One region of the Luteibacter sp. NPDC104163 genome, then DNA from elsewhere that is predicted to be linked to it. Evidence: predicted binding sites of a transcription regulator. Region 1 holds the regulator's gene; each other region holds the start of a gene.
What was found. The regulator FliA, encoded in region 1, starts transcription of late flagellar genes. The targets are predictions, from matches to a motif close to TAAAGTTTNNCNNNCNNNGGCCGATAA.

Region 1 (5,121 bases):
CTGGATGACGGCATCGAGATCATCGCCGCGCTCGACTACGACGAAGCGCTGGTGCGCGAAGCCGGCTTTGCGTTCGAGCCGCCGGCGGAAGAGAAGGCCGAGACGATCCGTGCCACCCGCGATAACCGCGAAGCCGAGCGCATGGCGCGCGTCGACCAGGCCCGTGCGGCGACGGCCGCCGCCGTCGAACGCGCCGCCCGTTCGGCTCCGGCCGCACCGAATGCGCCGCAGCGCCAGTCCTCCGCCGCGCTGGCCGCCAGCGTCGCCGACGTCGTACGCGCCGCCACGGTGACCGCGCCGCAGAACGACACCGCGGTGAACGGCATGCGCGCCGAGATCAACAACCTGCGCGAGATGCTGGAAGTGCAGCTCTCCGCGCTGGCCTGGAACCAGAAGGATCGCCAGCAGCCGCTGCACGCCCGCGTGCTCCGCGAGATGACCCGCCTGGGTATCGACGGCGACGTCGCCCGCGCCCTGTGCGCCGAGCTGCCCGAGAACATGACGGCCGAGCAGGCGCGTTACCTGCCGCTGGGCATTCTTTCGCGCAACATCCGCACCAGCGGCCGCAACTTTGACACCGTCGGCGGCGGCATCACCGCCTTCGTCGGCACCACCGGCGTCGGCAAGACCACGAGCATTGCCAAGCTGGCGGCGCGCGCGGTCCTGCGCCATGGCGCTTCCAACGTGGCGCTGATCAGTGCCGACCAGTACCGCATCGGCGCCGGTGCGCAGCTGGAACATTACGGCCGCCTGCTCGGCGTGCGCGTGTACAACGCGCACGATGCGCAGAGCCTGCGCAACGTGTTGCTGCAGCTGCGCGGCAAGCACACGGTGCTGATCGATACCGCCGGCCTCGCCGGCAACGATCCGAAGCTGCAGCAGCAGTTCGAAACGCTGCGCGCCATGGCCGATGTGCGCGTGTGCCTGGTCGTCGCCGCGAATGCGCAGGCCCAGGCCATCGACAACGCCATGCGCGCTTACGCTCCGCTGAAGCCGCAGAGCGCCATCCTTACCAAACTCGACGAGACGCCGCTGCTCGGCGGCGCGCTCTCGGCCCTTATCCGGCACGGAATGCCGCTGGACTACACCACGGATGGACAGCGCGTGCCCGAGGACATCGCCTCCGCCGACGCGCGCAAACTGGTCTGCCTGGCAGCCCAGATGCTCAAGCAGCGCAACGACGAGCCGGATGACGCCATACTTGCCGATCGCTTCGGCTTCGCGTCGTCCACCCCGGCCATGGCCTGATCGCACATTCTGACGAACGTGACTTTGGCAACCGCATCCGCAACTTCTTCACCGGCAGTGAATTCCTTCATGACCACACACGTCGACAACTCGCAGGCCGCCGGACTCAACTGGCTCGCCGACCGCCGGCCCACGCGCAGCATCGCGATCGCGGGCGGCAAGGGCGGCGTCGGCAAGACCACGGTGGCCGTGAACCTCGGCATGGCCCTCGCCATGGGCGGCCGTGACGTCCTCCTGCTCGATGCCGACCTTGGCATGGCCAACATCGACGTGCTGCTGGGCCTCCAGCCGACCCGCCACCTCGGGCACATGCTCGAAGGCGCGTGCGCCATCGAGGACCTGATCCTCGAGGCGGCGCATGGCCTGAAGGTGATTCCCGCCACGTCGGGCACCCGGCGCATGGCGCAGCTGCCCAACATCGAGCACGCCGCGGTCATCCGCGCGTTCGACGAATACCCGCTGGCCCCCGAATACCTGATCGTCGATACCGCCGCCGGCATTTCCGACAGCGTGTCGATGTTCGCCGCCGCCTCGGACGAAGTGGTGGTCGTGGTCTGCGACGAGCCGGCCTCGCTGACGGACGCCTACGCGCTGATCAAGGTCCTGTCGCGCGAGTTCGCGGTGAACCGCTTCCGCATCGTGGCCAACATGGTCCGCCATGCGCAGGAAGGGCGCCAGCTGTTCGAAAAGCTTTCGCGGGTGACCAACCGGTTCCTGGATGTCTCCCTCGATTTCATGGGCATGGTCCCCCACGACGAGTACCTGCGCCAGGCGATCCGTCGCCAGTCGGCGGTGGTCGATGCGTGGCCGAGCAGCCGCTCGGCGGTGGGATTCAAGAATTTGGCCAGGTCGGTCGATACATGGGGTGAACCCGAACCCCGTGGTCAGGGTCGCATCGGCTTTTTTGCCGGGCGTGAACACGTGGGGGGAGGGCTGCCGTTGTGAGCGTCGCGAGCGAATACCTTGAAATTACTAAGGTTCCGGCCGATCAACTGGTGAAAACGCACGCGCCGCTGGTGCGCCGGATCGCCTATCACCTGATGGGCCGCCTGCCACCCAGCGTCGATGCGAACGACCTCATGCAAGCCGGGATGATCGGCTTGCTCGAGGCGGCAAGGAATTATTCGCCGACTCGCGCGGCCAGCTTCGAAACCTATGCGGGCATCCGCATTCGTGGCGCCATGCTGGATGAACTGCGCAAGACGGACTGGACCCCGCGCAGCGTCCACAGGAAATTGCGCGAGGTGGCGGAAGTTACAAGGCAGATCGAGAACGAAACGGGTGGCGACGCCGACGACGTGGAAGTGATGAAGCGTCTTGGCATCGACGCCATGGAATACAACCAGATCCTGGCCGACGCGGCGAGCGCGCGGTTGCTGAGCCTCACGGCGCCCGAAGGCGACGAAGGCTCCGCGATCGACGTGGCCGACCCGGACGCCACGGGCCCGGATGGCCTGTTCGAGCAGGACGGCATGCGCCATGCGCTGGCCGAATCGATCGACGGGCTGCCCGAGCGCGAAAAGCTGGTGATGTCGCTGTACTACGATGAAGAACTCAACCTGAAGGAAATCGGTGCGGTGTTGGGAGTAAGCGAATCACGTGTCTGCCAGATCCATGGCCAGGCGCTGATCCGTCTCCGGGCACGCATGTCGGGTTGGAAAGACAAACACTAAGAAATACGCGGCAGTAAGGCGGAGAACGCTTTGGACAAGAACATGAAAATCCTCGTGGTGGACGATTTCTCCACCATGCGGCGCATCGTCCGTAACCTCCTGGTGGAGTTGGGCTTTACCAACACGCTGATCCAGGAAGCGGAAGACGGCAACGCGGCGCTGGCGCTCCTGCGCTCGCAGCCGATCGACCTGGTGGTCACCGACTGGAACATGCCGAACATGACCGGCATCGACCTGCTCCGTGCCATCCGTGCGGATGCCAACCTGAAATCCCTGCCGGTGCTCATGGTCACCGCCGAGAACAACCGCGACCAGATCATCGCGGCCGCGCAGAGCGGCGTGAATGGTTACGTCGTGAAGCCGTTCACCGCGGTGACGCTGAAGGAAAAGCTCGACAAGATCTTCGAACGACTCGCCGCGGCAGCGGGCTAAGGGACTGACATGAATACGATGATTTCCGCGGGCCAGGACGTGGCACCCGAACTGCGCGAGCTGCTCGACGCCGATGACAGCGTGGCTTTCGAGCAGGCGCTGGACAAGCTGATCCGCAGCCGCGAGCAGCACCTGTTCCTGGCGCTGGGCCACCTCGCCCGTGACCTGCACGAATCGGCGCGCCGCCTTGCCTCGGATATCTCGGGCGATGGCGTGCCCGGCACCATGAGCGATGCGCGCAAGCACCTGCGCGATGTGCTCGAGATGAGCTCGCAGGCCGCGCACCGCACGCTGGATTTCAGCGAAAAGCTGCGCCCGCAGGCACAGTCGCTGGCGAAGCAGGCCGACGAGCTGCTGGTGCTCGACCAGGCCGATCCCGCCTTCACCGCCAACGCCACGTCGCTCGCCGTTCGCGTCGGCGATTTCGCGCAGAGCTGCGATATCGGGCTCGGCGAGATGGTCGAGGCACAGTCCTGGCAGGATCTCTCCGGCCAGCGCGTCGCCCAGGTGGAGTCGTTCATGGCCAAGGTGGAATCGTCGCTCGTGGAACTGGTGCGCCTCACCGGTTCGCTCGCGGGCGCCCATACGCCGGCCGCCGACAAGGTCAGCCAGGACGAAGTGGATCGCCTCCTCAGCGAATTTGGCTTCTGAGTCCGCCATGAGCGTGGAGCTGGACAACGAGCTGCTCAACGTCTTCCTGATCGAGGCGCGCGAACTGCTCGAGACCCTGGGCGAACAGCTCGTGGATCTCGAAGCCTCTCCGGAAGACAGCGAGCTCCTGAACGCGGTGTTCCGCGCGTTCCATACCGTAAAGGGCGGTGCGGGCTTCCTTGGCCTCAACGCCATGGTGGAACTCTGCCACCGCGCGGAAGATCTCCTGAACGAAGCGCGCAATGGCGCGATCGTGCTCAACGCGGGCCTGATGGACGCGTTGCTGGAGTCGCTCGACCTGCTCAACGACATGATGCGTGCGGCGGATGCCGGCGTGCAGGCCGAGCCTGCGCCGCGTTCGCTGCTCGATCGCCTGGTCATCCCGGGCCGCGCCGCATCGGCGGCGCCCGTCGCGCTCGCCGTGCCGGTCACTGCGCCGAAGGCGGCACCCGCCGTCGCGGCGCCGCCCGCCAAACCGTACGACCCGATCGAAGATGAGTTCGAAGCGCTGCTCGACGCCGCGCGCACCGAGCGCGCGCCGGCTCCGGCCACCTCGGGCACCATCTCCGACGACGAATTCGAAGCCCTGCTGGATTCGCTCTACGGCACCGGCGCCCCCGGCGCTGAAGGCGCCGAAGGTGCGGCTGAAACGCCGGTAGCCGTCGTCGTTGAAGCGACGGAACCCGTTGCCGCGCCCGAAAGCAACACCATCAGCGACGATGAGTTCGAAGCGCTGCTCGACCAGCTCTACGGCACCGGCGCCCCCAGCGGAACGGCAGCGGATACCACGTTAGCCGCGCCGCCCGTTGCGGTCGTGGGAGCGGGCTCGCCCGCGCTCCCCGAAGCCGAACCCGCGCAAGCGACGGCACCGCAGCAGGTTGCCCCGGCGAAGCCAAAGCCGGCGGCTTCAACCGAAAAACGCCAGCCCACCGCCGCCGCCGACACCACCGTCCGCGTCGATACCCACCGCCTCGACAGCCTCGTCGATGCCGCGGGCGAACTGGTGCTGGTCCGCAACCGCCTGACCAACCTCGCGCCGCGCGGCACGAATGACCCGATGGAACGCGCCATCGGCGAACTCGAACGCGTCGCCGAAGACCTGCAGAACGCCGTGCTG
Region 2 (5,121 bases), on a different contig from region 1:
TCGAAGCCCTTGCCGGGCAGATTGAGCGGTTGCACGCGCGGTATCTCGAGCTCAGTCGCTAGAGCTATCGCGCGCAAGCGCGCTCCCACACGGCTCGTGCTAGCCCCATCGCGCGCGAGCGCGCTCCCACAGGTGCGGCGCGTTTGTGGGAGCGCGCTTGCGCGCGATGGGTGGTGCCTCAGGCGGCGCTGCTAGCCGCGAGCCGCTCGGCCACGAATGTCTCGGCCAGCGTCGGGTGGCCGATGTGGTAGCCCTGCGCGATGTCGCAGTTCATCTCATCGAGGCGGCGCAGGGTTTCCGCATTCTCGACGCCTTCGGCGACGGCTTCCAGGCCGAGCCGGTGGGCCACTTCGATCATGGCGCGCACGACCTGCTCGGTCCGCGGGTCGGCCAGCATGCCATCGACGAAGCTGCGGTCGATCTTCAGCTCGGTGGCCGGGAAATGGCGCAGGTAGGCGAACGACGCGTAGCCGGTACCGAAGTCATCGATCGCTACGCGGACGCCGCAATCGCGCAACCGGCGTAGCACGCGGACGCTCATGTCCAGATCGGTGAGCAGCGCCGTCTCGGTGATCTCGACGATCACCGAATCGGCCGGTACGCCCCAGATCTCCAGCGCACCAAGCAGCTGCTCCGCGAAGCCGTGCTCGGCGAACACGCGCGGCGAAAGATTGATGGCGACATCGAGCGGCGCGCCACCACGGTGCAACGCGGCCGCATGGCGCAGCGAGGCGTTGAGGCTCCAGCGGGTGAGCGGCACGATCAGGTCGCTACGCTCGGCAAAGGGCACGAAATCCGACGGAGGCACCGCCCCGAAGGCCGAGGTGGTCCAGCGCGCCAGCGACTCCACGCTCACCACCTTGCCCCGGCGCAGGTCGTACAGCGGCTGGAACATCACATCGAGCTTGTTGGCCGCGATGTCGTCGCGCAGTTCGCCGTAAAGGATTTCGACCGGGGTCGATTCCGGCTTGTACATCGCGAATGGCTCGCCGATGCGCAAGGCCTCGTCGTGGGCCAGCTCCGCGCGGCGGAACAGCAATTCGGCGTCGGTACCGTGATCCGGGCACAACGCGACGCCGACGACCGCGCGGCCGTGCCAGTTGCGGTCGCCGTGCATCAGCGGGACTTCGTCGAAGGCACCGACGAGGCGCGTGGCGGCCAGCAATGCATGGGTACGGTTGCGGATGGTGGGCAGCAACACGACGAAACTGTCGTCACCGGCGAGGTACACCATGTCGACGTGACGCATCACGGCGACGATCCGCTCGCGCGCGGCCAGCATCACCTCGTCGCCGAATTCATAGCCGTAGCGCAACTGCGCTTCGCGCATGCCGCGCAGGCGCACCACGAGCAGGGCACACAGGCCCGGTTCCTGGCGGGCGCGATCCAGGCGGCTCTGCACGGCGGGCAGCAGGTGGGCGCGCTCGCTCATGCCAGGAAGTACTCCACGGGGTCGATGTCGTAGGCACCCGCCGGCAGCGTGCGCTGGATTTCGCGATGCACGCCCTCGGACTGGCGCATCAGGTCGATGATGCGGAAGTCATCCAGCTGGACCTTGTCGGAGCCGGTGAGGATGGCGACCCGTGGCTGCAGCCGGCGCGACTGGTTCTGCACCATGACGACGGCGACCTCGCCCGTGTTGAGCTCCACCAGCGAGCCGGTGGGGTAAACACCCAGGCAGGCCTGGAACTGTTCGACCAGCTCGCCCTGGAATTCCCGTTCGCGGCCCTGGTAGAGCTGTCGAAGCGCCAGGTGCTGCGACACCGCTGGCCGGTACGGCCGCGGCGTGCACATGGCGTGGTAGGTGTCGATGATGGCGGCCATGCGCCCGGCCAGCGGAATCTCGGTACCCGCCAGGCCTTCGGGATAGCCCGTGCCGTCGAAGCGCTCGTGGTGGGTCAGCACCATGTCGCGGACTTCCTGGTCGGTGACGCCGGCCGCATCCAGGATCGCGCCGCCCTCTTCCACGTGGTGGCGGGCAATGTCCCATTCCATGTCGTTCAGCGGCCCGTTGCGTTCGAGCAGTTCCCGGGGCAACTGGGCCTTGCCCACGTCCATGAGCAGGGCACCGGCGGCGAGGCTCACGATGGCCTCGCCGTTGAAGCCCATGTGCCGGCCGAAACTCGCCGCCAGCGTGCTGCAGCCGACGGCGTGCTGGAAGGTGTAGCTATCGTGGCGGCGCAGGCTTTCGATCCAGAAGAACGCATCGCCACTACGCAGGACGCTCGCGACCATGGGCCGCACCGCCTCGTCGAGCGAGCTGGCGTCGATCGGCCTGCCGGCGTGGATGTCGGCGACGATCTGCTCGGCGAACTTCGAAACCGTCTCGAACGCCTCGCGGGCGCGCGGCATCTCGTCCTCGAACGATGCGGTATCGGTATAGGCGTGCTGCGTGATCAGCCGGGTGTTCAGCACGGGACGAGCCGGCCGGGCGGGCGCCGCAGCGGGCTTCACGACCGAAGCCGGGGCGAGCCGGGAGGGCACCACCTGGCGCTGGGTATCCACGAACACGTATTTGCAGAACTTCGCGAGGGTGTCGATATCCTCGCGGGAGGTGATCGGCACCCCCTGCAACGGAAACGGGGTATCCGACCATTCACAATCCAGGCGACTGACGAACATGCCGATCTGCAGATCGGACACGAACACACGTCGCTCTACCAGGTCGTACGCCACCTTCCCTTGCCTCCTTCTCGCGGGGAATCCCCATGCCGTTCGGTATGTATCGGCCAGCGGGCGGCGTACTGTAGGGGTACCGGCGTAATAAAACCATGCCGGTGCCGGTCTATTGGCTTGTATCCCGCCGGAGAACCGCCATGCGCCGCCCTGTCCTGCTCCCGCTCGTCCTCGCCGCCCTCACCGCCTGCTCCGCGGCCGCCGCCCGCGATGAGGGGCTCAAGCTGCCCGCGCCCACCGTGGATGCCGCGAAGGCCCCGGGCGAGGCCACGGCGGTCTTCGCCGGCGGATGCTTCTGGGGCGTCGAGGGGGTCTTCCAGCACGTGAAGGGCGTGAAGAGCGTGCGCGCCGGCTATACCGGTGGTGACGCCGCTCATGCCAATTACGACGACGTCAGCGACGGCGACACCGGCCATGCCGAGTCGGTCCGCGTGGTCTATGACCCGGCCCAGGTCACCTACGGGCAGCTGTTGCAGGTGTTTTTCTCCGTGGCCATGGACCCGACCACGCTGAACCGCCAGGGCCCGGACCGCGGCACCCAGTACCGCTCGGCGGTCTTCTACGCCACGCCCGAGCAGGAGAAGCTGGCGAAGGCGTACGTCGCCCAGCTTGGCGCGGCCCACGCTTTCACGGACCCGATCGTGACCCAGGTCGTTCCGCTGAAGGGCTTCTGGCAGGCCGAGGACGAGCACCAGGACTACATGCACCTGAACCCCGATGCCATGTACATCGCCATCAACGACCGGCCGAAGGTGCTGGCCCTCGCGCGGATCTATCCCGACATGTACACGCCGGGCTGGGCTAACGGCCGCTAAGCCGTCGGACGTTGTGGGAGCGCGCTTGCGCGCTCCCACAACGGATGCGAGGGCTCAGCCGATCATCGGCAGGTCGAGGCCCTGCTCCTTCGCGCAGGCGATGGCGTCTTCATAACCCGCATCGGCGTGGCGCATGACGCCGGTGCCCGGGTCGTTCCAGAGCACGCGGGCGATGCGCTTGTCGGCTTCGGCGCTACCGTCGCAGACGATCACCACGCCGCTGTGCTGGCTGTAACCCATGCCCACGCCACCGCCGTGGTGCAGGCTGACCCAGGTGGCGCCACCGGCGACGTTGAGCATGGCGTTGAGCAGCGGCCAGTCGCTGACCGCGTCGCTGCCGTCGCGCATGGCCTCGGTTTCGCGGTTCGGGCTGGCGACGGAACCGGAATCCAGGTGGTCGCGGCCGATCACCACGGGCGCCTTCAGCTCGCCGTTACGGACCATCTCGTTGAACGCCAGGCCGAGCTTGTGGCGCAGGCCCAGGCCGACCCAGCAGATGCGTGCCGGCAGGCCCTGGAAGCTGATGCGCTCGCGGGCCATGTCCAGCCAGCGGTGCAGGTGCGGATCATCGGCGATGATCTCCTTCACCTTCGCATCGGTCTTGTAGATGTCCTCGGGGTCGCCCGAAAGCGCGACCCAGCGGAACGGACCGATGCCGCGGCAAAACAGCGGGCGGACGAACGCGGGCACGAAGCCGGGGAAGGCGAACGCCTCAGCAAGGCCCTCGTCCTTTGCCATCTGGCGGATGTTGTTGCCGTAATCGAAGGTCGGGACGCCCTGCTCGTGGAACGCGAGCATGGCTTCGACGTGGCGGCGCATGGATGCCTTCGCCGCTTTCGCGGTGCCAGTCGGGTCGCTCTTGCGGCGCTCGAACCATTCCTCGACCGTCCAGCCTTCGGGCAGGTAGCCGTTCACCGGATCGTGCGCGCTGGTCTGGTCGGTCACGGCATCCGGGCGCACGCCACGGCGGACGAGTTCCGGCAGTACATCGGCGGCGTTGCCCAGCAGCGCGACGGAGACGGCACGGCCTTCCTTCGTATAACGCTCGATGCGCGCCAGCGCGTCGTCCAGGTCCGTCGCCTGCTCGTCGACGTAGCGCGTCTTCAGGCGGAAATCGATGCGGCTCTGCTGGCATTCGATGGTTAGCGAGCTCGCGCCGGCGAGGCTGGCCGCGAGCGGCTGCGCGCCACCCATGCCGCCGAGGCCCGCGGTGAGGATCCAGCGGCCGGCAAGCTTGCCGTCGTAATGCTGGCGACCCATTTCCACGAAGGTCTCGTAGGTGCCCTGCACGATGCCCTGCGAGCCGATGTAGATCCACGAGCCAGCGGTCATCTGGCCGTACATCATCAGGCCCTTGCGATCGAGCTCGTTGAAGTGCTCCCAGTTGGCCCACGCCGGCACGAGGTTGGAATTGGCGATGAGGACGCGGGGCGCGTCCGGGTGCGACGGGAACACGCCCACCGGCTTGCCGGACTGCACGAGCAGGGTCTGGTCGTCACGGAGTTCGCGCAGGCTGCGCAGGATCGCGTCGAAACACTCCCAGTTACGCGCGGCGCGGCCGATGCCACCGTACACCACCAGTTCGGCGGGGTTCTCCGCCACCTCGGGGTCGAGGTTGTTCTGCAACATG
Region 3 (5,121 bases), on a different contig from region 1:
GGAGGGCTACTTCGTCGGAGCTTCGCAATGATCAGACCTAAACGAAACACGCTGCACGGCGTGTGCGCGCTGCTCATGGCGTTATGCGCCGCGCCCATGGCCACGGACGCCTGCACACGCGTGGTCTACCTCGGCAACAACGACGACGTCATCACCGCACGGTCGATGGACTGGAAGGTCGATGTCGGCACGAACCTGTGGATCTTCCCGCGTGGCATGAAACGCGTTGGCGAAGCTGGCCCGGGGTCGGTGGCGTGGACGTCGAAGTACGGTAGCGTCATCGCGACCGGTTATGACGTATCCACGACCGATGGCGCGAACGAAAAAGGCCTGATGGCGAATGTGCTGTGGCTGGTTGAGTCCAGCTACCCGAAACCGAAGAAGGGCGACCACACGCTAAGCATTGCGCTGTGGGCGCAATACGTCCTCGACCATTACGCCACGGTGGACGAGGCGGTAAAAGCGCTGGAAAAAGAGCCTTTCGTGGTCGTCACCGATGAAGTCCCCGGTGAGCCGCGCCTTGCGACGCTGCACCTTTCGATGTCAGACGCAACGGGCGATAGCGCCATCGTCGAATACATCGGCGGCAAACAGGTCATCCACCACGATCGCAAATACCAGGTCATGACCAACTCGCCGACCTTCGACGAGCAGCTGGCGCTGAATACCTATTGGGAAGGGATCGGCGGCACGGTCATGCTGCCGGGGACGAACCGCTCGGCGGATCGCTTCGCCCGCGCGTCGTTCTACGTAAATGCCATCCCGAAAAGCGACGACCCCGATCTGGCGCTGGCGAGCGTCTTTTCCGTGATCCGCAATGTCTCGGTGCCCTTGGGCATTACCACGCCCGACCAGCCGAATATCTCATCGACGCGGTGGCGCAGCGTGTTCGACCATAAGCGCCGGCTCTACCTGTTCGAGTCAGCGGTTACGCCCAACACCTTCTGGGTCGACCTGAAGAAGATCGATTTCGCGGCGGGCGCGCCGGTGCGCAAACTCGACCTGGGTGCGGACCAACGGCACACCTTCGCCGGCGAGGTCTCGGCCAGCTTCGTTACCGCCCAGCCGTTCCGCTTCGCCGGCCTGCACTAAGGCCGGCCGGCCCCGGGCTCACATGCCCCCGGGTGGCTTCGCCGCCTTCGTCCCGGCCTGCTGGAGCAGGTAGGTCTGGATCTCCTTTTCGGAGACCTTGCCGCGTCCGGTGGTATCGATCTTGTCGAAGTTCTTGGCCGTCTCGGGCATGTTCCCCGCCTCGGCCTCTTCCTTCGTCAGGAACCCGTCCTTGTCCTTGTCGGCCTTCAGGAACTTCTGGTGTAGCTGCTTGGAGGCGTAGGTCGCGGCTGAGCCCAGGCCCGTCTGGGCCACGGCCAGCACCGGGAGGGTGCAGAGGGCGGCCATGGCCGCGAGTCGGATCATCCGGGAAGCCATGCACGATCTCCTGGGGGCAGGTGCCTACCGGTACCACTCCGTGGCTCAGCGAAGTGTGACGACGTTCTCAAGCTGACACGGTTCTGGCCGATACTAGGAGGACGCATAAGAACATGGCCCGGGGGCCATGGGGGTTACCGATGTCTGGAACGGAAGCACGGCAGCGGGCGCGTGAAGCGCTCGCGCAGGCCAAGGCCAGGGTGGCCAGTCACAAGCAGATCGATCCGGCACTCCTGGATCTCGCCCTCGGCGAGGCCCCCGAAGGCGGCTGGGCGGGCCCCGGCCACGCGGTGACCCTTGTCGGCCGGGTCGACCCCGCGGGCGTTTACCACCCGACACCCTGCCAGGAAGCCCTGCGCGGCCTCGAGGTGCCCAGCATCATCAAGCAGGTCTACCTTGCCCCATCGGGCATGCGCGACCGCTACGATCACGACACCCTGCGGCGCAGTATCCCGGAAAGCGTCATGTGGCTGATGGAACATGTGCGCGGGGCGAAGGGTGGGGCACCGCGTATCTACATCCAGGTGCCCGATGGGAGCACTGCACTGGTGGAAGCGCCGGAGGCGACCCTCTCCATCCTTGAACTATTCGCAGGGTTGCCACTCGAAGGCGTTGCCCTTGAAGAAGACCTTGCCGCGCCGCCGGAAACGACCATGAGCATCGACGACGCCATCCTTGCCGAAGACATCAGCGTTTATAAAACGCTGCTTGAATCCACACGCGCCATCCCGTGGAAGATCGACTGGGCGACCCTGCGCTTCGCCTACATCGGCCCGCAGATCGAAGAGCTGCTCGGCTGGTCGCCGCAGTCCTGGCAGACCGTCCAGGACTGGGCTGACCGCATGCACCCCGAGGATCGCGAGTGGGTGTTCAACTTCTGCGTATCGCAATCGCAGGCGGGCATCGATCACGAAGCGGACTACCGGGCGTTGCGGAAGGACGGTGAATTCGTCTGGATCCGCGATGTGGTCCACGTGGTTCGCAATGAAGACGGTACCCCGAATGCGCTGATCGGCTTCATGTTCGATATCAGCGAACGCAAGCGCACGGAAGAAAAGCTGCTCGACATGCAACGCGAGCTGGAAGAGCTTTCCTTCAAGGACGGCCTGACCGGGGTCGCCAACCGCCGTCGCTTCGACGCAGTGATGGAAACCCGCTGGCGCGATGCGCGCCAGGCGCGGCATCCACTGTCCGTGGTGGTCCTCGATATCGATTTCTTCAAGCAGTACAACGACCACTACGGCCATCTCGAAGGCGATGAATGCCTGAAGCGCGTGGCGAAGGCACTGGCCGGCGGCGTGCGGAACACCGACGACCTGTTGTGCCGGTTCGGTGGCGAGGAGTTCGTGCTACTGCTCCCGAACACCGACGAGGCCGCGGCCATGGCCATGGCCTGGCGTTGCCTGGATCTCATCGACAAGGCACTGATCCCGCATGCCGGCGTGGGCCCGGGCAAGCGCCTGACCCTGAGCGCCGGCGTGAACACGCTGGTGCCGGGTGAACACGATGCCGTGCTGCCGTTCATCGGCGTCGCCGACAGCCGCCTCTACAAGGCCAAGGAACGCGGCCGCCACCGCGTCGTCGCCGAAGGCTGACGCACCGCGATCGCGCGCAAGCGCGCTCCCACAACAGCAGGCACGGCCCTGTGGGAGCGCGCTTGCGCGCGATGCCAGAGCGCGGATGACTTCAATACAACGCGCGTGCCCTAAGCGTGCCATCGATCGCGGCAAGCTCGTTGCGCAACGCCGCCGCATGCTCTTCCGTCGTGGTCACATCGATCACCACGTAACCCACCTGTCCCGACGTCTGCAGGTACTGGCCGTCGATATTGACGGCGGCACGCGAGAAGACGTCGTTCACCCGCGAGAGCACGCCGGGGATATTGCGGTGGATGTGCAGCAGGCGGCGGCTGGTCGCGTGGCCGGGGAGCGAGACCTCGGGGAAATTCACCGCCGAGAGCGTGCTGCCGTTGTCGCTGTAGCGCACCAGCTTGGAGGCCACCTCGATACCGATGTTCTCCTGGGCTTCACCGGTGCTGCCACCGACGTGCGGGGTCAGGATCACGTTATCCATGCCGACCAGCGGTGAGACGAACGGATCGTCGTTGCCCTTGGGTTCAACCGGGAAGACATCGATGGCTGCGCCGGCCAGGTGCTTCGAATGCAGCGCGGCGGCGAGCGCGTCGATGTCGACGACCGTGCCGCGCGAGGCGTTGATCAGCATGCTGCCCGGGCGCATCCGGCCGATCTCGGCCGCGCCGATCATCAGCTTCGTCTGCGGGGTTTCCGGCACGTGCAGCGTCACGACGTCAGCGCGCTCGAGCAGGTCCTCCAGGTTCGACGCGGGGCGGGCGTTGCCCAGCGAAAGCTTCGCCTCGACATCGTGGAAGATCACCCGCATGCCCAGCGATTCGGCGAGGACGCCGACCTGCGTGCCGATGTGGCCGTAACCGACGATGCCCAGCACCTTGTCGCGCACTTCAAAGCTGCCGGCGGCGGACTTCGACCAGCCGCCGCGATGGCACTGCGCGTTCTTCTCGGGGATGCGGCGCATCAACATGATCGCCTCGGCGATCACCAGCTCGGCCACGCTGCGCGTATTGGAATAGGGTGCGTTGAACACCGGCACGCCGAGCCGCTCGGCCTCGGCCGTGTCGACCTGGTTGGTGCCGATGCAGAAGCAGCCCACGGCGATCAGCCGGCGTGCCTCGGCCAGTACCTCGGCGGTCAGGTGGGTGCGTGAGCGGATGCCCACGATGTGCGCGTCCGCGATGCGCTCGCGCAGCTCATCCTCGGGCAGCGACTTCTCGTGGAACTCGATCTGGGTGTAACCGGCCTGGCGGAAGGTATCCAGGGCGCTCCGGCTGACGCCTTCCAAGAGCAGCACCTTGATGTCCTCTTTGGGGTACGACGTGCGCTTCATGGCCAGCCCGGTCTCCAGCGAAGTGAAGCTCCACTATGCCAGAACGTGACCGCGATGTTGCAGTGCAGTGGACGAGGTCGCCGCGCACTGGCACCCTCGGATGGCCACCCTTGCGAGACACCCATGAGCGATCCGCGCCTGACCGAACTCGCCCGCCAGCTGCCCGGCCTGAAGCTCTCCACCGGGCCCGGGGACCTGGAACACCATGGCCGTGACTGGACGCGCCGCTGGACGCCCGCGCCGCTGGCGATCGCCTTTCCGGCGGACATCGCCGAGGTCCAGGCGGTGGTCCGCTGGGCCAACGAGCACGGGGTCGCCATAGTGCCGTCAGGCGGCCGCACCGGGCTCTCCGGCGGTGCCGTAGCTGCGAACGGCGAGCTGGTCGTCTCGCTGGACCGAATGAACAAGGTGCTGGCCTTCGATCCGGTCGACCGGACCCTGACGGTCCAGCCCGGCATCGCGCTTGAGGCGGTGCACAACGCGGCGAAGGAACACGGGCTGATCTATCCGGTGGATTTCGCCGCACGCGGTTCCTGCCAGATCGGCGGCAATATCGCGACGAATGCCGGCGGCATCCGGGTCATCCGCTACGGCAACACCCGCCAGTGGGTCATGGGCCTGAAGGTCGTGACCGGCAGCGGCGAGTTGCTGGACCTCAACAAGGGCCTGGTCAAGAACGCGTCGGGCTACGACCTGCGTCACCTCTTCATCGGCTCGGAAGGCACCCTGGGCATCGTGGTCGAAGCCACGCTGGCGCTGACGTCGCCGCCA
Region 4 (5,121 bases), on a different contig from region 1:
TTGATGCGCACCAGCACGTTGCGATTGAACGCGGCCGTGACGCCGTCGGCATCGTCATAGGCGGCCAGCAGCGTGTCGATCGCCTTCACCTGGTCCGCGCCGACAATGAAACGCGCACCGGCACCGAGCCGGCGACGCACCGCGTGCATCAGCGCCACCGCTTCATCGGCCTCGAAGTTGCCGATGGTGGAACCCGGGAAGAAGGCGACCGCCGGATGCGCGGCGAACGCCTCGGGCACGTCGATGCCGCGCGTGAAGTCGGCCACCACGGGCACGATGGGGAGCTCGGGATACGCCGCGCGTAGCCGTTCCGCGGCACCCTCCAGTGCGTCCGGGCTGATGTCCACCGGCACGTACGCGGCCAGCCCCGGCTTCGCGTCCAGCAGCAGGCGCGTCTTTTCGCTCGCACCACTACCCAGCTCGAGCAGCACCGCGCCGTCGGGGATCGCCTCGGCAAGCGCCGGCGCGATCGCCTTCAGCAACGCCATCTCGGTGCGCGTCGGGTAGTACTCGGGTGTCTCGCAGATCGCTTCGAACAGGGCCGAGCCCGCACCGTCGTAGAAGTACTTGGGTGAAAAGGTCTTGCGCGGAGCGGCCAGGCCGGCGAGCGTGTCACGCAGGAACGCCTGCCGATCGTCGTCTTCGCTGATCGCCAGGTCGCGGGCGAGGCGCAGGCCCGCGAACATCCAGCGCTGGCCCGGGCGGTAGAAGTTGCGATACGACGGCCGCGAATGGCCGGGAGGCGTGACGGACGCGCCACCGCGCAACACCATCTGCCCACTCATGAACTTGCCGTTGTATTCGCCGACGGCGTCGTCCGCGGCACGGAACCCGGGGTACGCCGTGTACGCACTCGCGGTCCATTGCCACGCGCTGTCGTAAACCTGCTCCAGGTCTGGCCGCGTGCGCACCGCATGCTCCCACTCGGCTTCGGTAGGCAGGCGCGCGCCGGTCCAGCGCGCATAGGCATCGGCCTCGTAATAGCTGACATGGACGACCGCGGCGTCGGGGTCCACCGGCGTCCAGCCACCCGGCGTCATGTGGAACCACGTCTCGCCTTCGCGCTGCCAGTACTGCGGCGCCTCCCAGCCTTCCGCCTGGCACTGCGCCCAGCCATCGGAGAGCCAAAGTTCCGCGCGGCGGTAGCCACCCAGCGCCATGAAGGCGAGCCACTGGCCGTTGGTCACAAGGCGGTCGGAGATCTGGAACGGTTCCAGCCACACCGTATGCCGCGGGCCCTCGTTGTCGAACGCGAACGGCTCATCGGCGGCACCGATGCGGACCGGGCCGCCGGCGACATGCCGGTAGCGCCCCGCCGGACCGGCGGGCATCGCCGGCCATGCCGGATCGAACGCAGGCTTCAGCGGCGACTGCGCGAACAGGTGCTGCACGTCCATCACGAGCAGTTCCTGGTGCTGTTCTTCATGGGCGAGGCCTAGCCGCAGGAGTGCTTCGCGCTCGGCATCCAGCCCCATGGCGATCAGCTCGCGCATGTGTGCGTCCACGTGGTGCCGGTACGCACGGACGCCGTCGATTCCCGGGCGGGTCACGAGGCCACGCGTGGGTCGCGGGTGACGCGGGCCCACCGTCTCGTAGTACGAGTTGAAGAGGTAGCCATACGTGGCATCGAACACCGAATAGCCCGGGAGGTTGGGTCCCAGCAGGAAGGTTTCGAAGAACCATGTCGTGTGGGCGAGGTGCCACTTGGCCGGGCTCGCATCCGGCATGGACTGCACCTGCATGTCCTCGGCGCCCAGTGCGGCGACCAGGGCCTCGGTGCGTGCACGCACGGCATCGAAGCGTTCTGCGAGGGTCAGCGCCGGCGCGGCCGCAGCATTCGTGGAGGCCGCGGCGCAACCCGCGGCCTGGTTTTCGAGGATGGCTTGCATGGGATGGGGCTCCGGCGGCTCAGTCGGGCGTGTGCTCGATCGTCACGCGGTCGGGGTAGAAAGCAAGATGGCTTGCGATGGGCGCCACCGACTCACTGGGCGTTTCATACGTCCAGATCGCGTTGATCGCCGCCTCGCTGTTGCCAGGCAGGCTGTAATAGGAGGCCTCGCCCTTGTACGGGCACCACGTGGTGTGCTCCGTGCGACGCAGCAAGGCCATGTCCGCGTCGCCACGCGGGATGTACAACACGGCGGGGTAGCTGGCCTCTTTCAGGCTCAGCGCATTACGCGTGTCGGCGATGACCTGGTCGCCAAAGCGGACCACGACGCGGCCCTTCGCCGGGCTTATCGTGATCGGATGGTCGGGGCCGGGGATCCTGACGGGACGGGAGGACATGCCACTCTCCTACGTTGCGGGCTTGCAGACAGGAGATCGTGGGACCCGCCGCCGCCCAAGCCAAGCCAACAGGCTGGAAAAGGTGAAATGTCTCGCAGGCACAGATGGCAGGATTGGACATTCATGCGTCCTGCCGGTCAGCTGGCGCACTTTCCCGCAAGTGGCGCCTTCAGCACGTCATCGAGCGTGCTCGAAGGCAGGCCCGTGGCCCTGCCCGCCACCGGGAAGTCGATCCGCACGTCCGAACTCTTGCCGTTCGCGTTGCGCACGGTGCCCTTCCCCTCGTAACGCAGGATCCGCCGATCGTCCGCGCCATAGGTCATCCCGATGGTCGGGGCGGCGAACGAATACCAGGCATCCAGTTTCATGGCCAGGTGCCGCTGGCCCTGGGCCACCTTCCCGCCCATGATCTTCACGTCGTAGAAGCGGAACCGGCTGGCGACGAGGTACGGCACCGAGACACCGACATCCAGCGCGTCCCAGTGGGCGCGGATGTACGGGTCGAAGCCGGCATCGATCACGGCGCCCTTCGGCACGTCGATGGTGCGGGTCTCTTCATCGGCACCCGGGCGCTTTACCCGGATCTCCAGGCGGTCGCCCACGGCCCGCACGCTTTCGTGGAAGCCTTCACGGGCGTCCTCGTAGGTCATGTCAGGGCGCGCGAGGTCGCTGCCCGCCTGCAGCAGCTTCCGGGCGAACGGCGTCCCATCGGGGCATTGGTAGCTGACCACCTGGCGCGGGCCATCCACGTAATGGATCTCGCGGTACAGCACGGGGCCGCCATTGCGCGGCATGGCGTCGCCGGCGAAACGATCGGCGGCGTGGGCAGCGGGAAGGCAGGCGCCGATCAGGGCGAGCACCAGGCGTTTCATGGTCACGGGAAGGATCCTTGTGTGCCGGCCGAGGGTGGCCGGGGCATGGTCGCGCTGGCGTGACGGGGCAAGCCCGCATGCACCATCTTCACATTTGTCGAGAAAGCGTACGTAAGATATTGACGCCAAGGCTCAACTTCCAGTCGAGCCGGCCGATATGACCATAGCGTTGCAAGCAGGGGGAAAAGCGCGCCATGAAACTCGTCATTGCCGCGGTGGCCATCCTCGCGGTCCACGTGATCGCGCTGGTGCTGACCCCGGCTGGCGGCATGGCGATCTCGTACGGCTTTTTCTTCGCCGTGGCGGTGGCCGCGATGTCCAGCACCGTGCTGGCCTGGCACCGCTCGGGCGAGCCACGGGATCCGCGCTGGTGGCTGCTGCTGGCCAGCCTGGTGCTGTGGACCGTCGGCATGTCGTTGTCCGCCCGGCAGAACTACGTGATGGATAACTCCAATCCGGCGCCCGGCGACAGCATGTTTTTCTACATCCTGTACGTGCTGCCGGTGCTGGTGGCCGTCTCGTCGGCGCCCGTGGCCGCCCGCAAGAAGTGGGCCCGGTCGATCGACCTGGTCCTCGCGGCGCTCCTGGGCGTGCTGTTCTACGTGCGCACCTTTTCCATCGTCTCGGTGGAAGGGGCGATGGGCCCGCAGCAGGCGGTGGATGTCGCGCACATGCTCGACTTCGAGAACCTTTGCCTGGCGGTCGCCGCGCTGTTGCGCTTCCTCGCGACCGATCGCGCGGATGACCACTATTTCTTCCGCGCGGTCATGGCGTTCTTCGTCTGCTACGCGATCTCCGGCTACTTCTACAACCATTACGTCGCGCTGGGCGGCCACCCCGATTTTGGCGACTCGCCGTGGGATGCCCTGCTCGATATCCCGTTCCTCGCCCTGTGCGTCACCACGCTTTCACGCAAGCCGCAGCGCCACTGGCATCCGCCGGTCTACCTCGTGCGGTTCGTGCAGAGTGCCAGCCCGACCTTCCTGGCGATGAGCGTACTCGGCTTCGGGCTGATGGTGATCCCGGGGTATCCGTCGCTCGGCATCACCGGTGCGATCGCCGCGGTCATCGGTATCGGCCTGCGCGGCACGCTGGCCCAGGTGGACCTGGTGGAAGAAGAGTTCCGTCTCTCGCGCAGCCGTGACGAGCTCGAAGGCCTGGTGTTCGTCGATAGCCTGACCGGGCTGGCCAACCGCCGCGCGCTGGATGAACGCCTGTTGCGTGAATGGCACCGCCCCGGCCAGCGTGAGCCGATCGCGCTGCTGATGATCGATGTCGATTACTTCAAGGAATACAACGACCGCTACGGCCACCTCGCCGGCGACGACTGCCTGCGTGCGCTCGCGGCGACGATGATGGCCCGCGGCCTGCGTGCGGGCGATTTCCTGGCCCGCTTCGGCGGCGAGGAGTTCGCCGTGGTGGCGCCCGGTACCCGCCTGGCGGAAGCCATGGTGCTCGCCGAGGACCTCCGCGCCCATGTCGAAGCCCAGGCCATCGTGCACCCACGCAGCCCGTTCGGGGTGCTCACGATTACCGTAGGTGTCGCGGCGATCCAGCCGAGCACCGTGGGCGGCCCGCTGGAACTGCTGAATGCCGCGGACCGCGCGCTGTACCGGGCCAAGCACAGCGGCAGGAACCGCACGGGCAGCCTGGGCGAGGTCCGCCAGGAACCCTCCGCGCGCGCCGGTTAACCCCGTTTGCCAGGGAGCCACGTTTCATCGTCATGACCCCAAGGAGGCCATGCACGATGAACACGATCCGCGTTTCCCTCTCCCTGCTCTTCACCGGCCTGGTCGCCGCGGCGGGCGCTGCCGGAGCCGAGCCGCCGCAGGCCCGGCATGTCGGTTATGCGCCGGTCCCCGAAGCAGGCGTGAACTGCACTGATGCGCAGCCCATCGGGTACGGCTACGCTCCGGCTCCGGCGCCGTTGCCCATGCCCATGCCTGTGCCCGCGGGCCGACCG

Region 2: the regulator FliA is predicted to act here: its motif matches at 2,723-2,749, upstream of ACZ6YI_RS15115 (HD-GYP domain-containing protein).
Region 3: the regulator FliA is predicted to act here: its motif matches at 1,496-1,522, upstream of ACZ6YI_RS06280 (GGDEF domain-containing protein).
Region 4: the regulator FliA is predicted to act here: its motif matches at 3,291-3,317, upstream of ACZ6YI_RS18510 (GGDEF domain-containing protein).

The regions. Positions count from the first base shown of each region.
Region 1 is NZ_JBVJMK010000001.1:277,787-282,907, reverse strand. Features, by position in the region: gene flhF (flagellar biosynthesis protein FlhF) at 1-1,248, shown strand, start outside; gene ACZ6YI_RS01185 (MinD/ParA family protein) at 1,318-2,193, shown strand; gene ACZ6YI_RS01180 (RNA polymerase sigma factor FliA) at 2,190-2,921, shown strand; gene cheY (chemotaxis response regulator CheY) at 2,952-3,353, shown strand; gene ACZ6YI_RS01170 (protein phosphatase CheZ) at 3,363-4,004, shown strand; gene ACZ6YI_RS01165 (chemotaxis protein CheA) at 4,012-5,121, shown strand, end outside.
Region 2 is NZ_JBVJMK010000012.1:82,353-87,473, forward strand. Features, by position in the region: gene coaE (dephospho-CoA kinase) at 1-62, shown strand, start outside; gene ACZ6YI_RS15110 (putative bifunctional diguanylate cyclase/phosphodiesterase) at 179-1,432, opposite strand; gene ACZ6YI_RS15115 (HD-GYP domain-containing protein) at 1,429-2,676, opposite strand; gene msrA (peptide-methionine (S)-S-oxide reductase MsrA) at 2,817-3,491, shown strand; gene hutU (urocanate hydratase) at 3,546-5,121, opposite strand, start outside.
Region 3 is NZ_JBVJMK010000003.1:308,918-314,038, reverse strand. Features, by position in the region: gene ACZ6YI_RS06290 (linear amide C-N hydrolase) at 28-1,092, shown strand; gene ACZ6YI_RS06285 (EF-hand domain-containing protein) at 1,111-1,428, opposite strand; gene ACZ6YI_RS06280 (GGDEF domain-containing protein) at 1,569-3,023, shown strand; gene serA (phosphoglycerate dehydrogenase) at 3,115-4,356, opposite strand; gene ACZ6YI_RS06270 (FAD-binding oxidoreductase) at 4,474-5,121, shown strand, end outside.
Region 4 is NZ_JBVJMK010000019.1:49,788-54,908, reverse strand. Features, by position in the region: gene egtB (ergothioneine biosynthesis protein EgtB) at 1-1,889, opposite strand, end outside; gene ACZ6YI_RS18520 (DUF427 domain-containing protein) at 1,909-2,286, opposite strand; gene ACZ6YI_RS18515 (hypothetical protein) at 2,424-3,164, opposite strand; gene ACZ6YI_RS18510 (GGDEF domain-containing protein) at 3,353-4,849, shown strand; gene ACZ6YI_RS18505 (vWA domain-containing protein) at 4,906-5,121, shown strand, end outside.